Linked DNA regions of Parashewanella spongiae. The main gene of each other region encodes a partner of the protein of the gene in region 2 in a complex. Links are inferred from orthologs where the notes say so. Each region holds a gene or a part of one and is shown on either strand. Other genes may lie near its edges. The genes, in order: dnaN and holA.

Region 1 (16,498 bases), 1.0 Mb from region 2 along the record:
ACATTATGTCACCATTATTGTGCCCAAAAACGCCACAATTGATACAATTACGGTCTGTGATGATACGGTTTGCCTATCACTACGCTATTATGCGATTTCTAAAAATGTCCCAATTAATAATGAAGAAGTTATTGATGCTTGCGAAGCATTAGGTTTAAGCGCTTATGCGTATTTTTTAAAGCGCAAAAACCATGATAATAATGTGTATGCTTTACCTCCGGCACAAGTAGAAACTGTTAATGTTCATAGTCACAAAGATCCATTTTCATCACTTAAGACTTATAACGATGGACAAGAATTCAAAGATCCATACACTGAGTTTGATCCTACTATTGAGCATTCTGCTCCAGCACCCAATCCAGATGATTTACCTGAACCTATTTCATTCGGATATGAAGCAAAAAAAGATACTCAAGATTCCCTTAGCCATCCTCAACATCAATCACATAAGTCTTTAAGAATGGGGCGAATAACCGCAGATATTCAGCAACCTCAAAGTTCAGCCTTGAATGATGGCCACAAACTATCAAATGTAAAGCCATCACAAGCCAATGAAACTAAACAGGCTTCACCTGCAGTTCAACCATTGGCGACTCAGAAAAATAATGATAATGCACAACCCGAAATCTGGCGTCCATCAACAGAGCTTAGTCCACTGGTCGTACGTAGAAACCATCGTTACTTTGGAGACGTTATTACTGAAAGTATTACGGCTTTACCAGAAACAAGTAAATCAAAATCAAAACCTAATAAACCGTCAATTGGAAGTAAAATTAACACCACACAATATTTAACTCCAGATCCACAAGACACAGATCAACGTCCATTTGATCCTAATTTGATTTGCATGAGCTGTAACACACAATTCAGAATCGGTGAAATTCAAATCTATGCCAGACACGCTAATAAATGCAACAAGAACATTAAATAACCTGAGTTTTGTGTAAGCACACCTCTACAATACAGCTTGTTATACGAGTTTCAGCCTTGTTGTTGCTTAAATTTCAAATAACTATCTGCACCGTATATAATATTTTGTGCATCTTTTTTAAACCTATATAGATCGGTTGGCTGAACTCGGGTTGTTTAATTTTGTATTTAACTTCAATAATAAAAGTTAAATTGGGAGTTAACCCGATTTATTTAGGTTAAATGACACTTTTATAGAATTCGTACGCAAAGCTCAGGTTTACTGAAAGTGCCCCCCTTTCTTGTTAATGCCAGATATGAGATAACTATCAAGTTAATTTCAACGCAGTTAATAATAACGAGAATGGGAATTCCTAATGCAATCCAAATTCAACCCAATTTATACAGCTGTTGCATTGAGCTTAAGTCTGAATGCTGCTCATGCCAAAGATGATGAATCTAAATGGTTGGTCAACAAGCCTACTAACCAGCCGCTACAAACAGTAGATATCAATGTTAATCAAGGTACTTGGATGAACGTTTCTCTGAGCCCTGATGGAAAACATATCGTGTTTGATCTTTTAGGCGATATTTATCAAATGCCTGTTGATGGTGGTGAAGCTAAACCCATAGCAGAAGGTATCGCTTGGCAGATGCAACCAGTTTATAGTCCAGATGGTAAATATATCGCATTTACTTCTGATCAAGATGGTGGCGATAATATTTGGGTTATGGACGCTGATGGGTCAAACCCAAGAGCTGTTACCAATGAAACCTTCCGCCTGCTCAATAGTCCAGCTTGGAGTCCCGATTCACAATATCTTGTGGCTCGTAAGCACTTTACATCCAGCCGCAGTTTAGGTGCTGGAGAAGTTTGGCTTTATCATGTTGCAGGCGGTAAAGGCGTTAAATTAACAGAACGCCCAAATGATCAAAAAGACTTAGGCGAACCAGCCTATTCACCTGATGGCAGATATATTTATTTCAGTCAGGATGCTACACCAGGTAAAACCTTCCACTATTCAAAAGACTCAGTGAAAGGTATTTATAAGATTAAGCGTTACGATACCCAAACTGGAGATATCGAAGTTTTACTTTCAGGTACAGGTGGTGCTATTCGCCCAACGCCTAGTCCTGACGGCAATAAGCTTGCTTATATCAAGCGTGATGGTTTCCAATCATCTTTATATATTCTTGATTTGAAATCTGGCGAGAAAACGAAAGTCTATGGCAAGCTTGACCGCGATATGCAAGAAACGTGGGCAATTCATGGTGTATACCCAACCATGGCTTGGACGCCAAATAGCCAAGACATTATCTTTTGGGCTGGCGGTAAAATTAATCGTTTAAATGTTGAAGATAAACAAGTCGCCAACATTCCATTCAGTGTTAAAACGCAACGCCAAATCCAACCAGCCGTTAAATTCAAGCAAAACTTAGATCAAGATGTTTTCGATGTAAAAATGCTTCGTATGGCACAAGTCTCACCAAACGGGAAAAAAGTGGTTTTTGAAGCATTAGGCAAGCTTTATGTAAAAGACTTAATGTCTGGCAAACAAAAACGCCTTACTCGCTTAAATGACAACCTATCTGAGCTTTATCCACAGTGGTCTCGTGATGGCAAACGCATTGTATTCACTACTTGGAACGACAATAAACAAGGCAGTGTTCGAGTTATCTCCGCAAAAGGTGGTAAACCTAAAGTCCTAACTGCTGAACCAGGCAAGTACGTAGAGCCTACCTTCTCACCTGATGGTAAAACCGTTGTGTACCGCAAAGCCCGTGGTGGTTACATCACACCATCGACTTGGTCACAAGAACCAGGGCTGTACAAAGTTGATGTAAAAGGTAAGCAAACAGCAAAAATCACAGCAAGCGGTTACCAGCCGCAGTTTGGTGCGGATAAAGATCGCGTTTACTTTATGGACTTTGGCAAAACACCAGAATTCGCTTCAATCAGTTTAAATGGGCATGATAAACGCACACACTATACCAGCGAACATGCCACTGAATTTCGCGTATCACCAGATGGCAATAACCTTGCCTTTGCAGAAAGATTTAAAGTATTTGTCACCCCTTTTGCGAAACACGGAGAAACCATTCGCATTAGTCCAAGTGCCACTAACCTTCCTGTAACTAAGTTAAGTACCCGAGCTGGTGAAAGCATTAGTTGGAATGCTAAGGGTGATCAGCTTTACTGGACATTAGGCCCCGAGCTATACCAAGCAAAAGTTGATACAGATTATCAAGATATCCAAGATTCTAAACCAATCATAACTGATATCGGTTTCACTAAAAAGGCAGATGTTCCACGTGGAACAGTGGCATTTGTTGGCGGTCAAGTGATCACCATGGAAGGCGATAAGGTCATCAACAATGGTGTCGTGATAGTTAAAGATAATCATATCGTCGCAGTAGGAGATGTAAATACTCACATACCTGATGATGCAAAAGTCATTAAGATTAATGGCAAGTCAATCATGCCAGGAATATTTGATGCTCACGCTCATGGGGCACAAGCAGAAGATGAAATCATTCCACAGCAGAACTGGCAGCTATATTCAGGTCTTGCCTTAGGTGTTACCAGTATTCACGACCCATCTAATGATACGACAGAAATTTTTGCCGCCAGTGAACAACAAAAAGCCGGTAACATTGTAGGCCCGCGGATCTTTTCAACGGGTACCATTTTATATGGTGCAAATGCACCGGGGTATACTTCGCATGTCGATTCACTTGAAGATGCTAAATTCCATTTAGAACGCTTAAAAAAAGTCGGAGCCTTCTCTGTTAAGAGCTACAACCAACCAAGACGTAATCAGCGTCAACAAGTGATTGCAGCAGCCCGTGAGCTAAAAATGATGGTAGTACCTGAAGGAGGTTCATTACTACAGCACAATTTATCAATGGTCGCCGATGGCCACACGACACTTGAGCATTCCCTTCCTGTTGCATCAATATATAATGACGTGAAGCAATTTTGGAAAGCTTCACAAACGGCTTACACGCCTACGTTAGTTGTCGCTTACGGGGGCATCTCAGGCGAACATTATTGGTACGATAAAACCAATGTTTGGGAACACCCTCGCCTTTCTCAATACGTACCAAGCGAAATATTAGCTCCTCGCTCCATGCGCCGCACTACTGCACCAGATGAACACTACAATCACTTCAATGTAGCCAAAGTTGCGAAAGAGCTCACTGACGAAGGTATCGTAGCCAACATTGGCGCACACGGACAACGTGAAGGGTTAGGAGCACACTGGGAAATGTGGATGTTTGCTCAAGGTGGTATGACTAACTTAGAAGCATTACGAACCGCAACCATTAACCCAGCAAAAACCTTCGGAATGGACCACCAAATAGGCAGCATCAAAGCTGGTAAACTCGCTGACTTAATCGTTATCGATGGTAACCCACTCGAAGACATACGCACCACTGATAAAGTCACCCACACCATGGTCAACGGTAAACTGTTCAATGCAGAGACCATGAACCAACTGAACGGTGATGAAACAAAGCGTAAACCTTTCTATTTTGAAAGTAAGTTTTAACATTTTATGTAATTTGAAAATGAAAGGGTGTTTCACGTGAAACATCCTTTTTAGTAAAGGGAATTTGCAATTGAAAATAAATAAAGAAGCTACGAGTATATTTACCTATCCATGGTTTTATTTTTGGTCACTGTTGCCACTAATAACCAGTTTAATTTTAATATTTCTCGTAGCATTGCATCATGATTTATCTCTTGTTTCTCCAACAAAAAAATCATTGCAAATTTTTGTTGACTATATGGAAGTTCCCATAATCATAGCTTAACTATCTATTCCTTTAGGGACTGTTGCAGCGACAAACTTTAGAGCTAAACAGTTTCAATATTCATTAATAAATCAAGCGGAAACTAATAGACGTAATGAAGAAGAATATAGACACAATATGTTCTTCAAAGAAATGGATTATTTTAAAGGAAAATTTGCTTTAGAATTTTGTTAAGCAGTACCGATATCTTATAAACTTCAAAGAAGTTTCATTAGAAAAAATGAAAAGATTTAAGTCACTAGATTCCTGCCTTTGCAGGAATGACAAGTGATTTAACTACGCTGAGTTGTCCTACAATGACAACTCAACTGATGATCATCCACCATCCCTACTGCCTGCATAAATGCATAACAAATCGTTGGTCCAACAAAGTTGAAGCCGAGCTTTTTAAGCGCTTTTGACATGGCTTCAGATTCTGGCGTTTGGGTTGGGAATTCTTCGCTATTTTTAAAATTATTAACGATTGGGCTACCGCCGACAAAGCGCCAAAGAAACTCTGAAAAATCACCGCCCTCTTCGGTATATTTTAAGTATCCTTTGGCATTACGGATAATAGACTGCACTTTAAGGCGATTGCGAACAATGCCAGTGTTTTGCAGCAGCTCCTCTATTTTGGTTTCATCAAACTTAGCAATTTTTACAGGATCAAAATTAGCAAATGCGTCATAGTAATTTTGTTGTTTCTTCAGAATAGTAATCCAAGATAACCCAGCTTGTTGGCCGTCTAAACATAACTTGGCAAACAGCTCTAGTGGATCATAAACTGGTCGTCCCCAAACATTATCGTGATAATCTTGATAAAGAGGATCATTACTTACCCAAGCACATCTGACTAATTCCATAGTTTAAGACCTTATTTACTCATTGGTTAATGACGCAAAAGCTAGAAAATAACCTACATAACCCTGTAATGACAAGGTATAATCGATTTCAATTGTGTATGAAGCTTTTATCATTTATCGATAAAAATCGTATATTCTGTATTTAAAATATCATTAAGCAGTATTGTGCTGTCATACCAGCGAAGGCTGGTATCCAGTGACTTTTTCTGATTATAAAAAAGGCACTAGACTCCAGCCCTTGGCTGAAGTGACGACAAATAAGCTTGGATCCCTTTAACGTTCAACACCTGAAGTAAGCAGACGGTATGACCAGCAAACACGACATTAAGACTTTTCAGGGTTTTATTTTAACTCTGCAAGAATATTGGGCGCAGCAAGGTTGCGCTGTTATCCAACCTCTCGATATGGAAGTAGGCGCCGGCACCTTCCACCCGATGACTTTTTTACGCTCTATTGGCCCAGAGCCAATGAGTAGCGCTTACGTACAACCGTCACGTCGTCCAACCGATGGACGTTATGGTGAAAATCCAAACCGTCTACAACATTATTATCAATTTCAAGTGGTTCTAAAACCATCCCCAGATAATATTCAAGAGCTCTATTTAGGTTCATTAAAAGCCTTAGGAGTTGACCCTGAAGTTCACGATATTCGTTTTGTTGAAGATAATTGGGAGTCTCCCACATTGGGCGCTTGGGGACTTGGTTGGGAAGTTTGGATGAACGGCATGGAGGTCAGTCAGTTCACTTATTTCCAACAGGTTGGAGGCCTAGAATGCAAGCCTGTTACCGGTGAAATCACTTACGGACTAGAACGTCTAGCCATGTATATACAAGGTGTTGATAGCGTCTATGATCTCGTCTGGACCGATGGTCCTATGGGCAAAATCACTTACGGTGATGTATTCCACCAAAATGAAGTTGAACAGTCAGAGTACAACTTTGATCATGCAGATGTAGACTTCTTATTTGCTACTTTTGATAAGTGTGAAGAAATGTGCAACAAGTTACTTGCACTTGAAAAGCCTCTGCCACTTCCAGCTTATGAACAAGTAATGAAAGCATCACACGCTTTCAATCTTTTGGATGCGCGTCATGCCATTTCAGTCACCGAAAGACAGCGTTATATTCTGCGAGTGCGTGCTATGTCGAAAGGCGTTGCGCAAGCCTATTATGCCGCTCGTGAAGCATTAGGCTTCCCGATGTGTGACACAGTAAACGCCACTTCTCAGCAAAATAAACAAGATAAGTAAGGAGTAACAACAATGACAACTGAAAACTTACTTATTGAAATTGGTACTGAAGAGTTACCACCAAAAGCACTGCGTACTTTAGCTGAATCGTTTTTAGCCAATATGACTGAAGCACTCACCAAAGCTGAATTAAGCTTTGGTGAAGCCAAGTGGTATGCCGCCCCTCGCCGTTTAGCGTTAAACATTAAAAACGTCGCCACAGCGCAGCAAGATAAAATTGTCGAAAAACGCGGTCCTGCCATTGCTGGTGCATTTGATGCCGACGGTAACCCAACCAAAGCCGCTTTAGGTTGGGCACGTGGTAACGGTATTGAGATTGCTGACGCTGAGCGTTTAAAAACCGATAAAGGCGAATGGTTATTACACAATGCAAAAGTTGAAGGTAAAGCCACCAGCACATTGATTGCTGATATGACGCAAAAAGCCTTAGATAAATTACCTATCCCTAAACCTATGCGTTGGGGCAGCAATTCAACTCAGTTTATTCGTCCAGTGCATACCGTTACTATGTTACTCGGCAGTGAGCTGATTGAAGGTAAAGTGCTCGGTATTCATTCTGCACGCACCATTCGTGGTCACCGCTTTATGGGGCAAAGCGAATTTGAATTAAACCACGCTGATGATTACCTCAGTCAACTTAAGTCTGTAGGTAAAGTAATGGCGGACTTTGAACGTCGTAAAGCCATCATCAAAACCGATGCTGAAAAGGCGGCTGTTGAATTAGGTGGCATCGCTGACTTAAAAAATGAGTTACTTGAAGAAGTAGCGTCTTTAGTTGAGTGGCCAGTAGTTTTAACGGCTAAGTTTGAGAATGACTTCTTAAACGTGCCATCTGAAGCCTTAGTTTACACCATGAAAGGCGATCAAAAATACTTCCCAGTATTTGATAAGCAAGGTGAGCTGTTACCAAACTTTATCTTTGTTACAAATATTGAGTCTAAAGATCCGCAACAAATCATTGCCGGTAACGAAAAAGTTATTCGCCCTCGCCTAGCAGATGCTGAGTTCTTCTTTAATACCGATAAGAAAAAATCATTAGAAGAGCGTTTACCAAGTCTTGAATCTGTCGTATTCCAAAAGCAATTGGGCACTTTAAAAGATCGGGTAAATCGTATCAGTGATATGGCAGCTTATATTGCAGAGAGCCTGAAAGCGGATGCCAAAAATGCTGCTCGTGCAGGTTTGCTATCAAAAGCAGACTTAATGACTGAAATGGTCATGGAATTTACTGACACCCAAGGCACTATGGGCATGCATTATGCTCGCCTTGATGGTGAAACTGAAGCAGTAGCGGTAGCCATTGCAGAGCAATATTTACCTAAATTCTCTGGTGATCGAGTACCAGAATCTCATGTATCTTGTGCCGTAGCCTTGGCTGAAAAGTTCGATACTCTAGTGGGTATTTTTGGTATTGGCCAAGCACCAAAAGGCGCGGCGGATCCATTCGCACTTCGCCGTGCTGCCATTGGTATTTTGCGCACTATTGTTGAAAACAAACTGCCATTAGATTTAGTGGATTTAATAGCAAAAGCGCAATCATTACATGGCGACAGTGTAAGTAACGAAAACACGGCTGATGATGTACTGCAATTCTTAATGGCTCGCTTCCGCAGTTGGTACCAAGATAAAGGCGTTTCGGTAGATACTATTTTAGCCGTTTTAGCACGTACACCAACCCGTCCTGCAGATTTTGATGACCGTATAGCGGCCGTAACTGAATTTAGAAACCGTGAAGAAGCCGCCACACTTGCAGCCGCCAACAAACGTGTTTCTAACATTCTGGCTAAAGTTGAAACTATAGTCAGCAATGAAGTAAACCATGAGTTACTTCACGAGAACGCTGAAAAAGCTTTGGCAGAGCAATTAGTGGCACTTGAGCCGAAATTGGCTCCGTTGTTTACAGCAGGAAACTACGCGGAAGCTCTAAACTTACTTGCGGGTTTACGTAATACGGTGGATCAATTCTTTGAAGATGTCATGGTAATGGCAGATGATGAGGCGCTTAAGCATAATCGTTTAGCGCTATTAACTCGTCTTCGCGAGCAGTTCTTACACGTTGCTGATATTTCACTGCTGCAATAATTCCCAAAGTAAACAGAGTGTTACAAAAATTAATACCGAGGGTGGTTAAGTTTTCTTAACTGCCCTTTTTATTTTTCTACTCGGGTTAAAAAGGGATCCCTTTATGCTCCCATAAACAACAAAGTGCAATCTCAGGTGTCACCAAAAAACCACTGTGCAGAGTTAGCTCTTTACAAAGAGCACCAATTTTTGCACTTTCTTGATGTTCATCTTCAACCTCGCTATGGGTATAGTATTCCACCCAAAAATCGCCTTCACCAAAATCGATAATACTACATTGTTGTTCAGCAACTTCACTATTAACAATGGTTAAGTTTGGCACTCCACGATTAATTTGCTCCGTCTGTACAGACCAAAGTGCCATTGACTGTGGTAACAACTGACTCCCTAAAAATTCAAGGGAACTGGATTTACTTTCTCCAAACGAAAGCCTTTGCCAATGCTCCATTTTTTGCTCATTAGTCAGTTGCGTGTTTTTTCTATCAATATCAACAGTGTCACCATTCATCAGCTCAAGATGATAATTCCATCGCGAAATATCTCCCTTGAATTGTTTGTGAATATTCAAGCTACCTTCTGCATTCACCCCAGCTTTAACTTGATTCATTAGACTTGCTGCATCATCACTTTCTATAGCAACTTCCAGACTGATATTCAGCGAAGTGATACATAATCTTATTGTGTTCGGTTTTTGACTGGGCTGTATGATAAATTGAGATTGACAATGCTCATAGGATAAAGAGCGCAATGATAAAAAGCTTTTGATTTTTTCGCTTGAATCTTTACTGTGAAATATTTTAGTACACAATGATTTTGCAACAGAAACATTCGATTGAGTAACAAAATCAAGTAATGCATCCCATAACCTTTCTATGGAAGAAGACTGTTTATTTGCTTGCAACTGTTGGATTTGATCTCGATTGATCTGACGATTTCTAATTCCACCAAAGATCATTAATTCAGACATCAGGGGATACGCGGCTTTATTGGGTAAATTATGAGCTAATTTTATTCCCATTAAATAGAAACAACAAATAATACGACTGGTGAAAAGATTAATTATTAATCATTTTAATTTTTGATTGATTTAGGCATTAAAAAAGGAAGCCTTGGCTTCCTTTTTAATCAAATAAACTCTTAGGGATGTCGCAGTTCAAATAATACCAATTTAAATTTCAACGCTTAATTTGTCATACCTGCGAACGCAGGTATCCAGCGACTTGTGCCCAAATTAACCAAAGACTCTGGACTCCTGCGTTCGCAGGAGTGACGATAAAATTGGTATACATTCTTCCGCCACGTCCCTTAGGGAGCTAGCGCACCAATATTTGTCATACCAGCGAAAGCTGGTATCCAGTGGTTTTTATAGAAAAAAGCAAAGGCACTAGACTACCGTCATACAAAACTGTCGTTACTTCGTTTCCAGCCTGCGCTGGAGTGACGAGAACTCATCGGTATACTTTCTTCCGCAACTTTCCTTACTAGGGTCTATTGATCTTTCAGGATTAAATTTTGTGCTATTTGAGCATTTATCTGTTCAAGGCGTGAGCAGTGATGCTTAGCCATCTAAGTGAGCTGGTCACAACACAGAACAGTGAATGCTCAAAAGCATCGAAAAAAGAGAGAGCGTAAATTGGTCGCTCTTTCTAAATCAAAGGTGCTGCGTTATCGTTTTCTTATTTGGAAACGAAGTAACGACAGTTTTGTATGTCGATAATAACCAAACCTCACAAACTCTGCCTTGCATAAAATAACCAATTTATCGCTGCAAAAACAATCACGAAAGATCAACAGACCCTAGCAATTAAACATCTAAGTTAGCAACGTTTAGTGCATTTGATTCAATAAAGTCACGACGAGGTTCAACTTGATCCCCCATCAGTGTCGTAAACAACTGATCGGCTCCAACAGCATCTTCAATGGTTACTTGTAACATACGACGCTGATCAGGATCCATGGTAGTCTCCCATAATTGTTCGGGATTCATTTCACCCAACCCTTTATAACGCTGGATATAAAGACCACGTTTTGCTTCATTAACAATCCAGTTTAGTGCGTCGATGAAATTATCTACTTCTTTAACACGCTCACCACGTTGCACAAAACCGCCGTCTTCAATAAGACCGTTTATTTCAGCCCCAAGATCGGCAATGGCTTGGTAATCGTTGGATAAGAAGAAGTCGTTATTGAAAAGATAAACCGTATCAATACCGTGCTTACGAACATTAATACTTGGCAGGTACACTTTACGTTCATTATCAAGCACTGTACTGGCCGTATAAATGACCCCACCACTTTCAATATCCGTTAAGTTTTCCACGATTCCATTACACCACTGAGTCATGCTGGCTTCATCTGCCATCATTTGAGCATCAACTTTTGGTTGATACAGCATGCGATCAGTAATATTTTCAGGATAACGTTGATTTAAACGAGCAATAATAGCTTCAACTTCACGATATTGATTTACTAATTTTTCAAGTGGTGCACCTGAAATTCCCGGCACGCCTTTACTTGGGTATAAACTCGTACCATCTAATGCCAACATGGTTAGGTATTCAGTCATCGCAGGCTCATCTTTGAGGTACTGCTCTTGTTTACCTTTTTTCACTTTAAATAATGGTGGTTGGGCAATATAAACAAAACCACGTTCAATGAGTTCTGGCATTTGACGGAAGAAGAAAGTCAAAAGCAAAGTACGGATATGAGAACCATCCACGTCCGCATCGGTCATAATGATGATGTTATGGTAGCGTGTTTTATCAGGATCGTATTCGTCACGGCCAATACCACAACCTAATGCGGTGATAAGTGTCGCCACTTCCTGAGAAGACAGCATTTTATCAAAGCGGGCTTTTTCTACGTTAAGGATTTTACCTTTCAACGGCAAAATAGCTTGGTTTTTACGATTTCGGCCTTGTTTCGCACTTCCGCCAGCCGAGTCCCCTTCCACGATGTAAATTTCAGATAGACCAGGATCTTTTTCCTGACAATCGGCTAATTTACCCGGCAAGCCACCTAAATCTAATGCCCCTTTACGACGAGTCATTTCACGAGCTTTGCGAGCCGCTTCACGAGCACGAGCCGCATCAATGATTTTGCTGACAATTAATTTAGCGTCAGCTGGGTTTTCTAATAAATAATCATTCAGTTTTTCACCCATGGTTTGTTCTACAGCGCTTTTTACTTCACTTGAAACCAATTTATCTTTGGTTTGTGAACTGAATTTTGGATCCGGTACTTTCACCGAAATTACCGCTGTTAACCCCTCACGAGCATCATCACCGCTGGCGTTAGTTTTGCCTTTTTTGTTGAAGCCTTCACGCTCCATATAACTATTCAAATTACGTGTTAATGCACTACGGAAACCCGCTAAGTGAGTACCACCATCACGCTGAGGAATGTTATTGGTGAAACAAAAAATATTTTCTTGGTAACCATCATTCCACTGCATGGCTACTTCAACGGTAATGCCATCTTCACGCTCTTGCATGAAATGAAATACATCTTTGTTTACTGTGGTTTTATTACGATTAAGGTAATCAACAAAAGCACTAATACCGCCATCATACTTAAAGTATTCTTCTTTATTCTCACGCTCATCGCATAAAAGGATACCTACGCCAGAATTCAAGAACGATAATTCACGAACACGCTTGGCTAAAATATCAAAGTGGAAAAGTAGATTAGAGAATGTCTCTCCACTGGGCCAAAAACGAATTTCTGTACCGGTTTTATCCGTATCACCGATAGTAGCAATTGGCGCCTGAGGCTCACCCATCTTATAAAACTGCTCATAGACTTGACCATCACGACGGATAGTCAGCTGAAGCTTTTCAGATAAGGCATTAACCACTGAAACACCAACGCCATGTAAGCCACCAGATACTTTGTAAGAGTTATCATCAAACTTACCACCGGCATGTAAAACCGTCATGATGACTTCAGCCGCTGAAACGCCCTCTTCTGGGTGAATTGCAACTGGAATACCACGACCATCATCTTTAACAGAAACACTGCCGTCGCTGTGAATGGTGATTGTGATGTCATTACAATGGCCTGCTAAAGCTTCATCGATAGAGTTATCGACCACTTCGAACACCATGTGATGCAAGCCGGTGCCATCATCGGTATCGCCAATATACATCCCTGGTCTTTTACGTACTGCATCAAGGCCTTTTAGTACCTTGATACTCGAAGAATCGTAACTATTCTCTGACATATTACTCTCTCAAAGGTTGTTCAATTACCGTAACATTTCCCTGTTCCACATGAAACATCCTGTCAGGGGGGCAATGTAACGAATCAACTATCGCAGCAGGATCAATCGCGGTAACAAAAAGTTGTGCACCGGTGTCTGCTAACTGTTTCAATAATAACTGTCTGTGGCCAGCGTCTAACTCTGACGGTAAATCATCCACCAGATAAACACTGTGCTTATTAATTTGTTGCTTTAGCAATTTACCTTGAGCTATTCGCAATGCACAAACCAGTAATTTTAATTGACCACGAGATAATGCATCCTGAACAGGCATGCTACCAACCCGTAATCGTAAATCAGCTTTATGGGCACCACTACCAGTGTGACCACTGGCAATATCGCGAGCATACTGACTTTGTAACTGCTCTGAATACGTGGTTTTACTGTCCCAGCCTCGGGTGAAACTCACTTTCACTTCAACTTGAGGTAAAAACTTCTCAATTATACCTGTTAATAGCTCATTTAACGAGTGAACATACTGATTTCTAATTTCAGTCACTTGTTCAGTATAACGAATTAAATCTCGGTCCCAATACTCTATTTCTTGATAACTGGATTCACGCTTAAGCAGCTGATTTCGCTGCTTTAATATTCGCCTAACATTACTCCACGCTAAATAAAATTGTGGATCAGTATGAAACGCGCCCCAATCGATAAATTGACGTCTTGCTTTTGGGCCTTCAAAAAGCAGAGCAAAGCTTTCGGGGGTGATAACTTGAATAGGTAATGTTTCGGCTAAGGTGGACAAACGCTGTAATTTATTTCCATCTAAACGGACTTCAATATCACCATTGCGATGTCGCCTTAATCCTAATTTAGCCTGACCTTTATCTAAATTGAGTTGAGCAAAAAGTGTAAGTTGATCGCTGTCGCTCTTGATCACCCGCTGAGACAAATGACTTCGAAATGAACGTCCCATCCCTAAGAAATATATTGCCTCAAGTAAACTGGTTTTTCCGCTTCCATTTAAGCCATAGATCAAATTCAGCCCACCGCTTAATTGCAACTGGGCTGAATCAATATTTCTAAAAGAAGTAATTTGTAGTTGAGCTAAACTCATTTAATACTCAATGCAGACATCCACAGCATTACAGGCGCATTGGCATAACCACATACATAGAATCTTCTGCTTCGTGATTTTCAATTAATGCACTGGAATTATTATCAATTAAAGTGATACGAACATCATCAGCACTGATATGATTCAACACGTCTAATAAATAGCTCACGTTAAACCCTATCTCTAAGGTTTGGTTATCATACTCAACATCAATAATTTCTTCCGCTTCTTCTTGCTCTGGATTGTTCGCGGTAATTTTCAGTAAATTATTTTCAAGCTGGATCCGCACCCCGCGAAACTTTTCATTGGATAAAATAGACGCTCGCAGTAAAGCTTGTTTCAACTGATTACGGCTGGCTATAACAATTTTGTCACCGCCTTTAGGCAGTACACGCTCATATTCAGGGAAACGTCCATCTACCAGCTTACTGGTCAATTGAGCAGTATCTGTTGCAATTCGAATCGCATTCTCACCAATAGATATCGTCACCTGTTGAGCATCTTGATCTAGCAAACGCACCATTTCAACCACACCTTTGCGAGGTACGATAACTTGTTTTTCTGGTAAAGAAGCTTCAACTGTACGATGACTTAGGGCTAAACGGTGTCCATCGGTCGCAACAGCTCGCAGTACGCTGCCATCGGTTTCAAGCAATAGGCCATTGAGATAATAACGTACGTCTTGGTTAGCCATTGAGAACTGCGTCGAGTCAATGACTGAGCGCAATGTACTTTGTGCCAATGAAAAATTAATATCAGCTGTAAAAGAATCAATGTTTGGGTATTCATCTGCTGGCAAAGTCGCTAAGCTAAAACGACTACGACCTGAACGTAGCAGCCATTTATTATCTTGTTGTTCAACATACAGTTCACTTTGATCAGGCAAAGACTTCACAATATCCAACAACTTTTTGGCTGGCACAGTAGTTTTGTCTTCTTGTACTTCACCATTTACACTTGCTTCACCAACCAATTCAACTTCTAAATCTGTACCTGTTAACTTCAGTGAGTTACCACTTACTTCGACCAGAAGATTGGCTAATATAGGTGAATTATTTCTTTTTTCTACTGCTCCACACACTAATTGCAAAGGTTTTAATAGGGCATCCCTATCAATAGAAAATTTCATAATGTCCAATTCCCTGATTATTAAGAAGACAACGTTCTAATTAAATTAGCATAATCTTCTTTAATGTCATGATTTTCTTCGCGCAACTGCGCGATTTTTCTACAAGCATGCAAAACAGTAGTATGATCTCGCCCGCCAAAGGCATCCCCTATTTCGGGTAAACTCTGGTTAGTAAGTTCTTTAGCGAGCGCCATGGCGACCTGTCTAGGCCTTGCTACGCTGCGAGAGCGACGCTTAGATAACATATCTGCCATTTTAATTTTGTAGTATTCAGCGACTGTTTTTTGAATATTATCTACAGTTACTAATTTTTCTTGCAGAGCCAATAAATCACGTAATGCTTCACGCACAAAGTCAATAGTAATTGGGCGACCAGTGAAATTAGCATTAGCCATCACTCGGTTCAACGCCCCTTCTAATTCACGAACGTTTGAACGCAAACGTTTGGCGATAAAAAACGCCACTTCATGAGGCAGACTGATGTTACTCTCTTCCGCTTTTCGCATTAAAATCGCAACACGGGTTTCTAATTCTGGTGGTTCAATCGCAACTGTAAGTCCCCAACCAAAACGTGATTTAAGTCTTTCTTCTACGCCATCTATCTCTTTTGGATAACGATCTGAAGTTAAAATGATCTGATGGTTACCTTCCAATAATGCATTAAAGGTATGGAAAAACTCTTCTTGCGAGCGATCTTTATTGGCAAAAAATTGAATGTCATCGATAAATAATGCATCAACACTTCGATAATAGCGCTTAAATTCTTCAATGGCGTTATTTTGTAAGGCCTTAACCATGTCCTGAACAAAACGCTCAGAGTGCATATAGATGACTTTCGCGTCTGGATTATTTTTAATGATCCCATTACCGACCGCATGCAATAAGTGGGTTTTACCTAACCCCGTTCCACCATATAAAAATAATGGATTGTAAGCACCACCAGGGTTTTCAGACACCTGCATTGCAGCCGCTTTACCCAATTGGTTCGATTTACCTTCAACAAAATTATCAAATTGATAAGTTGGATTAATATTACGACGATGATTTGGGTTTGGAATATTTGCAGCCGCTTGTGGTGCAGGCGCATTTTTTTTAGGCTTAGACCGGGTTGGTTCGAAGCCCACTGTCGTCGGCACAGGTGAAGCC
Region 2 (16,453 bases):
GCGACTAAAGAGGAAGTTGAAGCATTAGGATTGAGTCATGAACACGTGGCTAAATTTACTGACGGTAATACTATTCGTAAAATCATTTATGTACCGGGTAAGCTACTGAATATTGTTGCGAACTAAAATAGGTTGAAAAGGCGCTTTGATGCTTGATGAAAGGTAATGGATTCAAACTCAAAGCGTTTTGTTTTTCAATCTGTCATACTTAACCTGAGTTCGAGATAATGAAATCTATAATTTAATGTTTTATAGACAATAAGTTTAAATTCAATCTACAGTGTGACTAGCTTCGTCTAGTACAAGGCGAAAATAGCAGCACTGTAGAGGTTTGCTTATCCAGAGTTCAGGTTACTTAATATGTTGATAAAAAAGGATTCGATTACATATGCTTATAAAGCGCATTGGTTTTACCATTATGGCACTGACAATTTTATTCAGTGCTGGATGCGGCTTTAAATTACAAGGCAGCTATTCAATTCCTGATGAGCTACAAACTCTCAGTCTTTCAAGCCAAGATAAATACAGCGAACTCACTCACTTAGTCCGTGAGCGACTGCGTTTAAACAGCATCAATTTGATTGAGCCAAATGATAAGACACCTCGATTAAAACTGATCAAAGATTCTCTTGATCGCACGACGCTTTCACTTTACCCCACAGGTAATGTGGCAGAATATGAACTCATCTATCAAGTTGAATTTACCATCAGCTTTCCAAATCAAGAAGCTCAACTATTTCAAGCTATCATACGACGCGATTACCTCGATGATCCTCGAACATCTTTAGCAAAAAGCCGAGAAATGGCTTTGTTAGTTAAAGAAATGCGATTACAGGCAGCGGATAAAATCATCCAAACGCTTGCCGCATTCGAGCAGTAACCATGCGCGTATATCCGGATCAGATTGCTAGAAATTTAGGTCAACTGAAACAAGTCTATATTTTGTTTGGTGATGATCCATGGTTGATTGATAATTGTAAGCAACAAATTGTCGCTGCGGCTCGACAGCAGGGATTTGATGAGCGTATTCAACTCTACCAAGAAATCGGTTTCAACTGGAGTGATTTAACGTCTGAGTGGCAAGCCCTCAGTTTATTTTCCAGCAAACGAATTATTGAACTGACCCTGCCCGCATCAAAGCCAGAAACTGAAGGCGCCAATACATTTAAAGAGCTCATGACTCAGCCTAATCCTGATGTACTCTTGATTATTCAAGGCCCTAAAGTCACCGCTGAGAAAACGAGTAGCAAATGGTTTAAGACGCTGGACAGCCAAGGTATATACCTGCCTTGTACCACACCTGAAGGCACTCAGTTTCAGCGCTGGCTGGATAACCGGATTAAATTTTTCAAGTTAAAACTGCAACCCGATGCGCGCGCGCTATTGGTGACCTTATATGAAGGTAACCTATTAGCAGCCGATCAAGCACTTCAATTATTACAGCTTTTAGCACCAGATCGTTTAATCGATGCTGAAGAACTTAAGCATTACTTTGAAGATCAATCTCGATTTACTGTATTTCAACTCTGCGATGCTATATTAGCGAACAAGCATAATAAAGCTATGCACATGTTGTCACAGTTAAAAGCTGAAGACATCGCTTTACCAATTATCTTATGGGCGCTATTTAAAGAGCTAAACACATTACTTAAGCTCAAACATGCACAACAAAATCGAGAAAACTTGTCGCCTTTATGGAGCAAACTTAGTATTTGGGATAAACGTAAACCCATTTATCAAGATGCACTAAACCGATTAAGTCTATCTAACATCGAGCATATGCTTTCGATGGCTTCGAATATTGAGCTAAATTTAAAACAATATGGCGTTGAAGACTGGACAGCCATCAGCCATCTCTGTTTATTGTTCGATCCCGTTGCTCATCAATCTTTAGCACATATACAAGAGTGAGCTAATTATGCGGATAGGTATTCTCGGAGGCACGTTTGATCCCATCCATTATGGACATATTTTACCTGCGCTAGAGGTCATGTCTGCTTTAAATTTAGATAAAATATGGTTGATGCCAAACCATATCCCGCCACATAAAAATACCGTTAAAACGAGCTCTCAGCATCGTATGAATATGGTTCAATTAGTGTGTGATCAATACACTGAATTTAAGCTTTGTGATATTGAAATAACTCGTAAAACACCAAGTTACACTGTCACTACAATACAAGAACTGAATGAACAGTTTCCAGAGCATCAATTTACTTTTCTCATGGGAACAGATTCATTGCTTTCATTAGATAAATGGTATCAATGGCAAAAGTTATTTGAACTTTGTGATATAGCTGTAATGCGCCGCCCAGATTATCCTCATAAGAAGATATCAAATCTCAATTTTTTAGATAATCACCAATTTACTCACTGCATTGAGTCAGTAAAAAATAAAAAGGGAAGGCTATTTGATATAGAAGTTAAACCACAAAACATTTCTTCAACAGTTCTAAGGCGTAAAATAGTGGAGCAAAACTCCATAAAAAAAATGACACCAACTTATGTGCAAAACTACATTAAAAATAATTATTTATACAGGTAAGCGTTAATGTTCAACTAACTACGAATAGCCATGTTCTTTGAAAAACTTTTGAAAGTAAGCATCATTTTTTTCTTGTATTTTTTGTAAACCTAACTTTCTTTGTTCCATGATTTGATTATATTCAGCTTTCGTTACCAAGTTTTGCGTTGTTTTAGCTGTTGATTTTTCACCATTGGAATTAAAAAGCAAAGAAAAAAAGTGTTTCCATCCGCTACTATGAACTGCAGTCTCTTTCGTCTCTTCTACTCTTGTGTGACACTGGTAACTATTAGGATCTTGTTTACCTGCTTGGCCTATTGTTAAAATAGGGTTCATTTCTATTGGCTCGGAATAACCTGTTCCACCATAATTATTTCTGACGACTTCGCTTGATTGACTAGTACCATTTAAACCTGACATTTGAAATATCTTCTTGATGAAAACAAACTATAAAATAATCTATAAAATCATTAAGAACCAGTAAATTAATTTTTATAATCTTATCAATTACAGTAATGAATTCTCCATTCTGATAGTGTTATCGTCTCCATTTTTTGGTAGTTAGTACTTAGTCCATACTATTAATTACAGTTATTAGAACTAATTCTAAAAACGGCTAATGTACCACTCTGCAAGTTCAGCAAAATGCTCATTAACAGCATCAACATGAGTCAACATGTTCCTGTGAACATAATCATGTAAGCTCCTATTATTCCTAGACAATAACGTATATTTGCATGCTCTAGACCGCATTCTTTCATGGTTGCTTTTACATCATTTGGGTTACCTAACACGGTATCGTTTTGCGCAGCAATAAACCAACACGGCGGCCATTGAGTGCCTGAACCTAAAAACATCAGTTGAACGCTGAGTATACGAGTAACTGTTTGAGCAATACGATGATTTTATTATCATGTTTTTCACCCAATGAGTGAAATGCTCTACGCTCACAAGCTTGCTAAAATGACTGCTATCTGCGTTGTAACTTTTGCAAGTAGAATAACGACTTGCTGCAAGCTACGCCTTACTATCAGCCATTTTTTCTACGCTTGAGAACGCAGTCAACTGATGTTTCTAGACTGAAGGATACGATCATGCTTGTCGAAGATTTTATCATTTATGTTTACTGTTTAGTTGATGATTTTTACCAGAAAGAAATAACCATTCCTTTAAGAACTCGTGGGAGGGAGCCTAAACTCACTGATCCTGAAGTAATTACAATGGAAATTGTTGGTGAGTGGAGTGGACATCATACAGATAAAGGAATTTGGGAGTATTTCAAGGGATATTGGCTGCCCTTATTTCCCAATTTACCTGCTCGTTCACATTTTGTCAGACAAGCAAGTAACCTTTGGAAAGTAAAGCAACTATTTCATCAATATTTATGCCATCAACTCAGAGCCGATACTTGTAATGTTCATTTGATTGATGGATTTCCCATTGAGCTTTGTAAGCTCACCCGTGTCAGAAAGTGCAAAAGCTTTAAAGGATATGCAAATTATGGCTACTGTGCCTCTAAGAGTATGAGATACTACGGTTTTCATGGGCATCTACTTGTTGATGAAAGAGGCATTCCAGTAGAGTTCACTTTAACTGCCGAAAATGTTGACGAACGTGATGCCGCTTAAGAAATTATCAATAATATCAAAGGCCTTTTAATTGGTGATAAAGGGCTTATTAGACCAATACTCAATGAAGACTGTCTTCAAGCTGACATTGATTTACAAACACCGTTTCGAAAAAATATGAAAGATATTCGTCTTAAATGGGCAGTAAAGCTATTAATGAATGTACGTAGAAGGGTTGAAACCCCCATAGGAGAACTTGTTATATATTTTGGTATTGAGCATGTTAACTGCCGAGACTTGTGACACTTGACCAGCCGAATGGGAAGAAAGATGCAGGGATTAACTATTGGTGCTTATCTCAATCTTGAGTTTGGTAGAGATGCAATGAAATTTGAGGGAATGTTGGCAGTCTAACTGCGCCACTGAACCTTTCAAACGTCCGTCATTCCCGCATGTTGTAAGCGGGAATCTAGTGCCTTTTTGCTCTAAAAAAGAAAAGACGCTGGATTCCTGCCTTCGCAGGAATGACGATGTAAGCAATTTCAATGAGTTATAAAATTCACACATCAGGTTAAAATAAATAGTGGAATACAACTACAAAAATGTGGATGCAAAAATTCTCAATTTCCATCTGTTTCTGAACACTCCGGATCCTCATGCCCATTAGCTCGGTAATTAACACCAAGGTTACCGACAAATTTAATTTGAGATAAGTCGCTGGCTTGCAACACACCTTTAGAGTGTTCAACATCAGATTTTTCTCTTCCCAACAAAAAAGATATCAACTCTGAATCTTCAGGTGGTAATTGAAATTTACCTTCTATTTGAGGCTCAGGAACCGTGTATTTGGCGGCATAATACACTGGCTTGGGATCTTCTATATCTTTTTTACTTTCAAAAAGAGCACTGATCCGACTAAAAAAGTGGAAAAATGATCCACCAACACCTACGAAAAAACTGTTATTTGTTTCAATTGCATTATTTGATAAATCTGAAGGCGGCTCATCTGAAACAGTATATGTTTCTAATAGTAATTCATTATTTTCACTCAATTTTGCAGGATACGGTACCCATCGTATCTCATTGATTTTTTCATAATTAGTTTGTTGATAACAAGGATCGTTCGTCCCCTCTCTTGTTACGGCTACAGCCATCTTTATCACCATAAAATGAAAAAAGTAAAAACAATGATATTCTATTAAAATATCAGTCAACAATTAATTATATTTAATAAAATCAGATGATAATAAAGTTAAAATTGATAAGCAGAAAACTTTTTTTGTTATCTCTGTAAGCTAGAAGGCGTAGTTGACCTCTAGACAAGCATAGTGTGCATTACAGTTTGATAATCAAACTGTAATGACACAACATATCAAGTCGTAAAGTACGCAGAGATTGAGTGTTTCAAGCTATAAAATCTCAAATCATTGGCATTGCTTTTCAGTAACCGTATTTATCACTACATCTGTTACTGGTACATGGCTAAACCCGTTACTTGTATGAATATCAACGATATTTATTTGGTCTACTACCTCTATTCCTGAAGTCACTTTTCCAAATACAGCGTGCCCAGGAAATGAACCGGAATAGTCTAAATTGGTGTTATCAATAACATTGATAAAAAATTGCGAAGTCCCAGAATCAGGGTTGTTCGTTCTTGCCATAGATAAAGTACCACGGACATTACTCAGACCTACATTGGCCTCATTTTTAATTGGGTCTTTACCTTTTTTAGCCACTAAACCTGATGTAAAACCACCCGTTTGGTTAACAAAATTATGCACAATCCTATGGAATATTACTCCATCGTAAAAGCCTTCATTAGCATAGGATTCAAAGTTTTTTCCTGTAATTGGAGTATTTGTTAAATCGATTGCTACTTCAAACTCACCCAATGTTGTATCAAAAAGATAACATTTATCACTTGCCAATACAGGTACAGGCTTAGGAATTGGTGCAGGTGTCGACTTTGAGTCATCAGAACCACAGGCAGCTAACAAAAACGGAAACATTAATACTACGGCTTTTTTCATTTAATATCCCTACTCATTAATTCAAGGAAGAAAAGGCAGCCACTGTTTTATTTAGTATTAATTTATAATGCAATGGCAATTGAGCCGTTTACTTGTCAAGTAGGCTAATAACTGTTTTTTGTACGGTTTTTTAATGAACTTTATTCAACCTAGAAATGCAGTCGGGTAATAAAGTTTCATCCTTAATCATACTTTAGCCTTGATTCGTACGTTTAAACTTTAGCTGTCGAATGTCTAAAGTTTCATACTGATTCGCCCTTAAAGGCATTTTTACAAGATAAATGAAGTAATAAAGTATCATACAGAACGAAATACGTTATTGGGCGGAAACGCGCCAGCATCTCAAGCTAGCAAGGTTTTGGATAAAACCAATTTACGCACAATTACATTATTTTTTGAGTCTGAGATACAACGATGAGCTACCAAACGGCTCCCCTGTGCGGTGGATATTTTTTTGTTATACATTTATAGAATGCCTTAAAGCTGAATATTTTTGTATTTATCTTTTCAGTGCGTTATTTCTTAGCTTGTTAATTCACTCACTTATTGAGTAATGTGATGGCGACAGTGCGCACTCCTGCTGAGCAACAATCAATATATAAATTCATGCTTAAAAGTCTCCAAGAATACCCAAGCGAAGCCGTATCCTATCTAAACTTTGAGGTTTCAAGGTTTGATGATAATGAAGAGTTACAACAGGGTTATCAAAGATTAAGCAAAACCGGTAGACAAAATCTGTATGATTTTTTTAACAATAAATCATCGTCGACTCGCTCTAACTCTCGTACACGAGAGGCTCATCATCGTAAGAAGCCAAGGAATGAATACCGAAGTTTTGCAACTGAGCCCCACTCCATTACTCCAAAATCGAGCACTCAGTATCCCAAGCAAATACAGCAACCACCTTCCTCCCCTAATTCCTTTTTTACTCAAACCAGTGGGCTTATTCACTCTTGGAAACTTAAACAGAAAAGCAAAAATAAACTTGGTATTGAGTTAAATGCATTAATTAGTCGTTGCACTAAACTTTCGCAGCTTATTGAAATTATTCACACCCTAAAAAACGACAAACAGGTCATGGAAACATCATGGGACATAAGGTTAATCCATAAACTGTTACACAAAGCGGCCGAGTTTTCTAGCAGCCATTCATCTAATTTCGACGGTGTTTTTAGTGACATAATACGATTTAAATCGTCCTATGAATCGAAAACATGCATACTATTATTGAAATTAATTAAGTTAAATTTAAATTTTTCAGATGGCAAGAAATTGGTACTAGGCAACGCAGCTGAAGTCAGCGTAATTCAACAATGGGGCATCAAGCCTAATGTTGCCATTTACAGCGCATTTATCACGGTATGCGCTAAAACTGGCCAGTTTGATAGTGCTTGGCAACTGGTGTGTGGTGATAACCCCGTGATGGCACCTCATCTACCACTAAAGGCAGATTCAATCACCTGCCTGAATTTGCTGACGGCCTGCGCTGAAGCGGGGCGTTATGCAGAAGCCAAAACATTGGTGTTGGGCGATGGCGATACAGATACAACCAGCTTAATGCAACAATGGGGCATCAAGGCTGATGTTGCCATTTACAATGCCTTTATCACGGTATGCGCTAAAACTGGCCAGTTTGATAGTGCTTGGCAACTGGTGCGTGGTGATAAGCCCGTGATGGCACCTCATTTGCCACTAAAGGCAGATTCAATCACCTGCATGAATTTGCTGGCTGCTTGCGCTGAAGCGGGGCGTTATGCAGAAGCCAAATCATTGGTGTTGGGCGATGGTGATACAAATACAGATACAGCCAGCTTAATGCAACAATGGGGCATCAAGCCTGATGTTGCCATTTACAATGCCTTTATCACGGTATGCGCTAAAACGAGCCAGTTTGATAGTGCTTGGCAACTGGTGTGTGGTGATAAGCCCGTGATGGCACCTTATTTGCCATTAAAAGTCAATCAAATCACCTGCCTGAATTTGCTGACGGCTTGCGCTGAGACGGGGCGTTATGCAGAAGCCAAATCATTGCTGTTGAGCGATGGCGATACAGATACAGATACAGATACAGCCAGCTTAATGCAACAATGGGGCATCAAGCCTAATGTTGCCATTTACAATGCCTTTATCACGGTATGCGCTAAAACGGGCCAGTTTGATAGTGCTTGGCAACTGGTGTGTGGTGATAAGCCCGTGATGGCACCTCATTTACCACTAAAAGCAGATTTAATTACCTGCATAAATTTGCTGGCTGCCTGCGCTGAAATGGAGCGTTATGCAGAAGCCAAATCATTGGTGTTGGGCGATTGCGATACAGATACAGCCAGCTTAATGAAACTATGGGGCATCAATCCTGATGTTGCCATTTACAATGCTTTTATCACGGTATGCGCTAAAACTGGCCAGTTTTATAGTGCTTGGCAACTGGTGTGTGGTGATAAGCTCGTGATGGCACCTCACTTATCATTAAAATCCAATCAAGTCACTTGCATAAATTTGTTGACGGCCTGCGCTGAAGCGGGGCGTTATGAAGAAGCCAAATTATTGGTGTTGGGCGGTGGGGATACAGATACAGCCAGCTTTATGCAACAATGGGACATCAAGCCTAATGTTGCCATTTACAGCGCCTTTATCACGGTATGCGCTAAAACGGGTCAGTTTGAGAGTGCTTGGCAACTGGTGTGTGGTGATAAGCCTGTGATGGCACCTCATCTACCACTAAAGGCAGATTCAATCACCTGCACGAATTTGCTGGTTGCCTGCGCTGAAGCGGGGCGTTATGCAGAAGCCAAATCATTAGTGTTGGGCGATACCGCTACAGCCAGCTTAATGCTGCAGTGGGGCATTAAGCCTAATGTTGCCATTTACAGCACCTTTATCTCGGTATGCGCTAAAACTGGCCAGTTTTATAGTGCTTGGCAACTGGTGTGTGGTGATAAGTCTGTGATGGCACCTCATCTACCACTAAAGGCAGATTCAATCACCTGCACGAATTTGCTGGTTGCCTGCGCTGAAGCGGGGCGTTATGCAGAAGCCAAATCATTAGTGTTGGGCGATACCGCTACAGCCAGCTTAATGCTGCAGTGGGGCATTAAGCCTAATGTTGCCATTTACAGCACCTTTATCTCGGTATGCGCTAAAACAGGCCAGTTTGATAGTGCTTGGCAACTGGTGTGTGGTAATAAGCCCTTGATGGCACCTCATCTATCACTAAAGGCAGATTCAATCACCTGCCTGAATTTGCTGACGGCCTGCGCTGAAACGGGGCGTTATGCAGAAGCCAAATCATTAGTGTTGGGCGATACCGCTACAGCCAGCTTAATGCTGCAGTGGGGCATTAAGCCTAATGTTGCCATTTACAGCACCTTTATCTCGGTATGCGCTAAAACAGGCCAGTTTGATAGTGCTTGGCAACTGGTGTGTGGTAATAAGCCCGTGATGGCACCTCATCTACCACTAAAGGCAGATTCAATCACCTGCCTGAATTTGCTGACGGCCTGCGCTGAAACGGAGCGTTATGCAGAAGCCAAATCATTGGTGTTGGGCGATGGCGATATAGCTACAGACAGCTTAATGCAGCAGTGGGGCATCGAGCCTAATGTTGCCATTTACAGCGGCTTTATCAAGGTATGCGCTAAAACGGGCCAATTTGATAGTGCTTGGCAACTGGTGTGTGGTGATAAGCCCGTGATGGCACCTCATTTGCCACTAAAGACAGACTCAATCACCTGCATGAATTTGCTGACGGCCTGCGCTGAGACGGGGCGTTATGCAGAAGCCAAATCATTGGTATTGGGCGATACAGATACAGCCAGCTTAATGCAGCATTGGGGCATCCAGCCTGATGTTGCCATTTACAATGCTTTTATTAAAGTATGTATTAAGGCTAAGGAATTAGACACTGGAATATGGTATTTAGAAAAAATAATGAACAAGTGCAACATGAGTACTCTTTCACAAATGCATGCTCAACTTGCGCCGCTTGAAAAAGATAATTTCGCAAGCATGATTGATAAAGGGATAACACAAGGAATATATAAAAAAAATGTTGGCTTAATGAATCAATGTATCGATTTACATATGGATAAAATCTTCGAAGAACATTCAGGCAATGATACACATATTCGAGGTGTTCCATTAGCTTTCGCAAAACTATTATTTTGTTACCACAAACAAAACAATGAACCCAACATAACATCGATCATAACTGGATACCATGGCAATAATACGTTAAAAAATGGAATGATAAGTTTTCTCAAAGATGAATTTGGACTTGAGTTTATCGAGGATAAATTCAACTCAGGAATGATAGTATTGAGCGAGTCTAGCCATTAACTTGATACTAGCGAGCACACTTTTTAGTATGATCACATCATAAAATGAACATCATAAAACAACGACAATATTATAATGTTAACTGCATTTTGTTTAACCTGAATAAGTACCTGTCGATAAGTTCTTTGATAATTATTGTGTTCAGGTTTAGTGCTATACAAGACGCAATGTAGGGCGCATAGCCGTAGCTATGTAACCGAAGTTGCAACACTGTAGAGTGCTGAAAGTGCTGAAAGTGCTGAAAGTGCTGAAACTGGGCACTAGAAAATCTTAAGAAACTTATGGTCAGGTACTTAAATCGGTTGGGAGCGTTCATATACGCAGAAAAAATTACTGATAGCAAGGCATGAACAGTAGCAAGTAGTGGTTACCGACATACAAAACTGTCGTTATTTCGTTTCTACTTGCAAAATTTATAACGCAGCTAGCGGTGATTTTGGCAAGTATATGAATGTTCAGCACTCACCTGATAGGTGAATTCGGGTTGTTTAACTTTGTATTTTATACCATTTACAGTAATTAATCTCTCACTCAGCAAGAGCTAAAGGGTTTCAGTGCAAGGCACAAGCTCGAAGTACTATATTCCCTACGGCTGCCATACAAAACTGGCGTTCAACACACTTCGTACTTTTGTCCGGATAATTCAAGTGCTTGTAACGCAGTAATGGAACCCTTTAGCCTTGCCCTTCGGGAGCTTGTATGTGTCCAAATTACTACGCAAAACTGTCTCAACGTAGCAATGTAATAACGACAGTTTTGTATGTCGGTAATAACTATGTCTTCATCAATTTCACTTGTACTTTTAACTCATACATACGTCTGAGCTGGGAATTTAATTACTGTAATTGGTCTTACTTCTCAAAATTGTCTTGACGTAGCAATGTAATAACGACAGTTTTGTATGCTGGTAACAACTATGTCTTCATCAATTTCGATTGCACTTTGAGCACATACATAGCTCTGAGTTGAGCATTTAATTACTGTAATTGGTATAACTTCAATAAATGAAAGTTAAATTGTGCATTCAACCGATTTATTTAGGTTTAAGGAAAGGTTTGGGCTTATAACTAATTAGAGGTGTTTATGCTTTTTACAAAATTTGTTAACCCTATACAGGCAACCTACTCACTAACTACTGCAGGGGTTAAATTAAATGTAATACAAACTGATGAAGTTACACAAATTCAACAAACTCTTTCAGCCTCGTCAGGGAAAAATAGTAAACTTGTAGTCCCATTAAAATTATGCCCAGAAAGTCAAACCTGCGGTGGGGTTAGAGATTTCGAAATCTCTTTATTTAATAATGGCAAAGAAATTCGACGAGCGGGTGCTAATAAACTAAATGATCCTTTCTTAAAAAAAATTTATGAACAGTTATTAAAATTCTTCAATCAATAGTAAATACAGAACTAAAATAAGTACTAACCATCATCTGAATCACCGTCATTTTGTTTATTCTTTCGCTGTTCTATTTTGGCCTTTTCAACATTTTTAAATGTTGGAGGTGGTATTGGAAATATTGAAATAAGCGGAAAAATAGCAAGCATAAGAAAAGCTGCTTTTGGCATTCCTTTTGCCCATTTGACTATTTTTAGTAAACTCCAAATGCCAATGATAAATAGCAACGAGTCTGCAAAAATATATAGTATTCCAAGCTCTGCAATTGCTGAAATTAAGTTATCTATACCCACATCAATTAATCCGTTATATGGATATAAATGGGGCTAATTCAATTCAATTCAATCGGGTATATTGAAATTGTCGCACTTGGTTCCTTGATGATAAGCTCATCTTCACCACGTTTAAAAGCAGATTGGTAAACCAGCATCACACTATCATTTGAAAGAACTCGACCTTCAAAGCTCGAAGTCTTAACGATGAATGTTGACTCATCTGGTAATCGATTCAAAACCTCAGTTTTACCAAATCGTGCACCAGTGCTTGCAACCTCAATAAAATCATCGGCAATGAGTGTATTCAACTTAGATTTGGATGCTCTAACCTTTTCAGTAAACAAAGACTTTTCAAGTTGAATGATGTTGTCTGTAATATCTAGCAAATTTAAGTCTACCTTACTTAATCTATATATAACTTCAGGAAGAAAGAGATTTGATCATTTTTTTCAGACAGTAAACTGGAAAATAAAAAATAGATGTGATTGTGTTTTTGGGTAAAACCTTTTCTGACATCGACTTTTTAATCTCATGTGCTTCAACTCTTATGTCAATGGCAAAATTATCGTCTTTCTCATTTTGTTTTGCGTATAAGATTTCTCTATCTAATTGAGAGTAATACTCTCTTCTTAGTTCGCTCGAATTATGAGGATCTTCTGCCATTAATAATATATTTATTTGATGTTGGAGTAGTCCTTCGAGATAAAAGAGATGGCTAATTTTTAAGTTGGCAAAGTCTCCCCAACGTACCTGAACTTTTATACGTGTGCGATTCAAGCCATCTCTTGCAAACTTAAGCTGCTCTGTCCTAACGTTATAGCGCAAAACTAATTGTTCAAATGCACCTCGACTCCTAGAAAACTCGCTGTAGTTTGAGTACGGACGTCTTAAGTCTAATAAAGCATACTCGTATTGATACAAAGCAACCAAAAATTCCTCAACGATTTCTAAGTTCATTTTTGTTCGCCAAGTATTAATCCCGCGGAATGCAACAATAGCTGTAACCCAAGTCCCTATTACTCCAGATAAAGCTGCAAGCTCTTTGATTGTTAAAGACATACAACCTAATATTAATAAATATAATCCTAATAACTTACTCTTATTTGATGATTATTTCTAGCCTCTACCGACTATGGAACTATTTTGGTATTTTTAATCAGGTGTATAAGATAATTACTAAAAATGTAAATGTTATTCAACATACCAGCCACAACAATAAAAACAATTAGATTAACTACTCTAAAGCAATAAACCATTAGAGTAATTGACTTATTAATACATTTATTAAACTGCAAATAGAATATTAACTCAAAGAGTCTTAACGCATACAATTAAAATAAAATATTAGAGTTAAAACTTAATTTCAACAGATACACGAGAATACAAAATCATACAACACGAAAACACAAAAACAACTGCAAAATCAACACGCCACAACCGAGAATGTCATTATCAAACCTTACTCAAAATCAATGTTTAAACATAATTTCAACTAATTACTAAAAATTCTTAATCAATTTAAGTATAACATATAGCAAAAAATAATTAGAGTTATCGCACTCTTATAACCAATTAAAAACAATCAGCTTTAAATATTAATTTAATAAATTAACCCAACAAATCATCTGATATGTATATATTTTCACACTGGTACAATATCATTAAATTTAGCTTAACATTATCATTGTTAATAACAGATATTGTTTAACAATAATTAGAAACATACGAGGGAATTATGAAGTTACATAGTTATTTAATTATCACTTCCAGCCTATTTATGGCAACTGCAGTTGCAGCTGAAACCATCGAACCAGATGATTTTTATAAAACTTCTGGTTGTTATCGATTTTATGATCAAAACACCAAAACCGTCACACTTAATGGTACAGATAATGTAAATACAAAATTTACCTGTTTAAGTGCTGATGATTTAACTGGATTGCCCGAGCCCCTTATTGACTTTCACGCACTTAACAGGGGAGTGACGGTATTACATTCAAATGAAGGTACTTCAAGTGAGCGTATGGTCTTTATGAGACAAGGGAGTGTAAACTCCCCACTACAAAGCGATGACTTAATCTTTGGACAGTTATTTAACAGTGACGGTGCAAATACTAAAGTAAACTCTAATGTCTTAATGTCAGCGAATATTTATAATGACGGACATAATTCTGCCGAGTTATTCATATCCGCAGAAAACAACGACCGAACTTCTAGTATAGCTGAACTTGTGTTTTATAATTCAGAACACCATGGCTCAGACTCAACCACCTCTGTTGATTTTAGAGATTTTATTGCAAAGCCAGAGCAACTTGCTCGTGAAGCGAATAATTTTTATATTCCGCTAATAAACACTTATAACACTAAATACGCCAATATCTTTACCCCAACAGTAGCCAACCTTAAATATCCACCTCTGCCAGTTGAAGTTGAACCAGAGCCTGAGCCAAAACCTGAAGTACAACCAATCGCACCAAAACCTGAAGAGCCAACAGCAATAAGGCCTTCTGGTCGTGTTAATTTAGCCTTAAACAAGCCTGTCACTTCATCAAATAGTTACAATAGAGCTGAGCCACCTGAGAATGCGGTTGATGGCTCCGATCATACTCGATGGCTTGCTGCTGGTGGACACCATGGAAAGTACCTGACCGTTGATCTTGAAGATAAATATTGGGTATCTAGAATCGTTTTTACCACAGGGGAGTTCCATAAATTTTACAGTCAGATGCAAGGGGCTGTTAACTATACTATCGAATATTGGGATGGTGAAAAATGGAATTTACTATTTAAGAGAAACGGATATAAGAGTCCAAGTCAATCTATTGAGTTCAAGCCAGTTATCGCCTCTAAGATCAAATTTTCTTCACCCGATTATTGGGTAAGATTACACGAAATTTCTGTATATTAACTTGAATTAATCGAATTAAAAAAGAGCAACTACTGTGTTGCTCTTTTTTTGTTTGCCCAGCGAAGCTGGCAAACCCGACAGGCAGAAAGAAGCCTGTACCACCCAGACTGAGGGGAAGATAATCCGAGTGGCAAGGGCGTTGTTGGCTAACGGCAAGGTCTGAAGGAAGCCATAGGAAGTTAGAGGTACACAGCGAAAGCGAACCTGATTCGGCATGATAGGGAGGTAAGCGTGCGAAATAGCGGTTCATCCGGTTAATGAATACTTGGCTTCATGGCTTGCTTTTATTTTTAGCTCAAAAAACTCCCAATCTCGATATCCATAAGCAATCTTAGATAATGTTTTTGTACGGTTATTGACTCCTTCGACTTTGCCGCTTGTCATTTTTTCATCGTAATAAGCCAGTATTCCTTGCTTGTGTTTGATTAGGATCTTGGCAAAGCTTTGCAGCAGAGTAATCTCTGAGTCTTGCGCTTGTTCAACCCAATCATCAAGCCACGCTTCCCCTAGCTCTTTTGTTGGTTGAGTCCACAGTTGCCTGAGCTTTTCTTTGAAATAATAGACCGTTGCTAATGGTTGATTAGCCTCAAGTGCTTGCTTTAACTTGTCTGCCCCTTTTTCACTTAAGTTTTCTGGATTTCTGAGTAAAAGCCATCGTGTGTTTTTCAGAAATTGAGCGTCATCTTTTGACTCCATTTCATTTTGTATTTTTCGCCGAAACTGACTCAACCTCTCATTGAACCTTTTGACTACGTGGAATCGGTCTATGACTAAACTGGCTTGAGGTGCATGCTTCTTTACCGATGAAATGTAGGCTGGCCCCATGTCAGTTGCAACCGCGACTATAGGTTGCTTGCAGCGATTCTTTCGTTCCCAAAACCCATCAAGGCTAGCCGCTTTCTTTCCTTTTTCGGTGTAGATAACTGCACTGGTTTTCATATCAATAACGACTGTCATAAAGCCTGATTTAGAACCACAGTAAATTTCATCAATACCAATATAGGTAACGTTTTTGTAATTTGGTTTTTGATAGCGCTTTTTTAGATGCCTTTTTGAATGGCTTTGATGCAATCCCAACCAACATTGCAAAGCTTCGCTATCGAGCTAATGGTCATTTTTTCAATTGATAATAACAGTACATATCTCTCGAAGGCTTTGATGTAACGGACTTTAGGCCGTGGAATGAACTTCAGTGGTAAATACTGGATTACTTTGCAAATCGTACATTGAATACGCTGATGTAATATTCGGATTAACGTTTTCTTGATGCCTATTGGAGGGCCTATAAACTCACGTTTTTTGGTTCCTTTCTTGATCACTTTCCGACTTTGGCAATCAGAGCATTTCATTCGGTGGTTATGGGCAATGTTAAAGATCGTTGAACCATTTTCATATTTGGAAGATAAGTAATG

Evidence for each region.
Region 1: the proteins of holA (region 2) and dnaN are in contact, whole or in part, in a cryo-EM structure (PDB 8GIZ), measured with the Escherichia coli proteins. The link is inferred for Parashewanella spongiae from one-to-one orthologs.

What each region holds. Positions count from the first base shown.
Region 1 is NZ_CP037952.1:258-16,755, reverse strand. What follows is about bases 13,303-16,243. They hold dnaN (DNA polymerase III subunit beta), read right to left. Parts: upstream 15,353-16,243; coding sequence 14,252-15,352; downstream 13,303-14,251. Other genes in these bases: dnaA (chromosomal replication initiator protein DnaA), read right to left, coding at 15,373-16,243; recF (DNA replication/repair protein RecF), read right to left, coding at 13,303-14,223. Also shown: E2I05_RS00050 (ubiquitin carboxyl-terminal hydrolase), read left to right, coding at 1-931; E2I05_RS00045 (amidohydrolase family protein), read left to right, coding at 1,287-4,463; E2I05_RS00040 (DNA-3-methyladenine glycosylase I), read right to left, coding at 5,001-5,570; glyQ (glycine--tRNA ligase subunit alpha), read left to right, coding at 5,876-6,820; glyS (glycine--tRNA ligase subunit beta), read left to right, coding at 6,833-8,902; E2I05_RS00025 (hypothetical protein), read right to left, coding at 8,988-9,920; gyrB (DNA topoisomerase (ATP-hydrolyzing) subunit B), read right to left, coding at 10,707-13,124; more of recF, read right to left, coding at 13,126-13,302; more of dnaA, read right to left, coding at 16,244-16,498. UniProt on the Escherichia coli protein: Confers DNA tethering and processivity to DNA polymerases and other proteins. Acts as a clamp, forming a ring around DNA (a reaction catalyzed by the clamp-loading complex) which diffuses in an ATP-independent manner freely and bidirectionally along dsDNA.
Region 2 is NZ_CP037952.1:1,046,389-1,062,841, forward strand. What follows is about bases 1-2,896. They hold holA (DNA polymerase III subunit delta), read left to right. Parts: upstream 1-882; coding sequence 883-1,911; downstream 1,912-2,896. Other genes in these bases: leuS (leucine--tRNA ligase), read left to right, coding at 1-126; E2I05_RS03790 (LPS-assembly lipoprotein LptE), read left to right, coding at 389-880; nadD (nicotinate-nucleotide adenylyltransferase), read left to right, coding at 1,919-2,545; E2I05_RS03805 (hypothetical protein), read right to left, coding at 2,564-2,896. Also shown: more of E2I05_RS03805, read right to left, coding at 2,897-2,944; E2I05_RS03820 (hypothetical protein), read right to left, coding at 4,713-5,246; E2I05_RS03825 (peptidylprolyl isomerase), read right to left, coding at 5,517-6,125; E2I05_RS03830 (pentatricopeptide repeat-containing protein), read left to right, coding at 6,684-10,460; E2I05_RS03835 (hypothetical protein), read left to right, coding at 11,544-11,858; E2I05_RS03840 (hypothetical protein), read right to left, coding at 11,882-12,151; E2I05_RS03845 (nuclear transport factor 2 family protein), read right to left, coding at 12,190-12,519; E2I05_RS03850 (hypothetical protein), read right to left, coding at 12,554-13,192; E2I05_RS03855 (discoidin domain-containing protein), read left to right, coding at 13,869-15,041; E2I05_RS03865 (ISL3 family transposase), read right to left, coding at 15,288-16,130; E2I05_RS21900 (hypothetical protein), read right to left, coding at 16,082-16,453. UniProt on the Escherichia coli protein: Part of the beta sliding clamp loading complex, which hydrolyzes ATP to load the beta clamp onto primed DNA to form the DNA replication pre-initiation complex.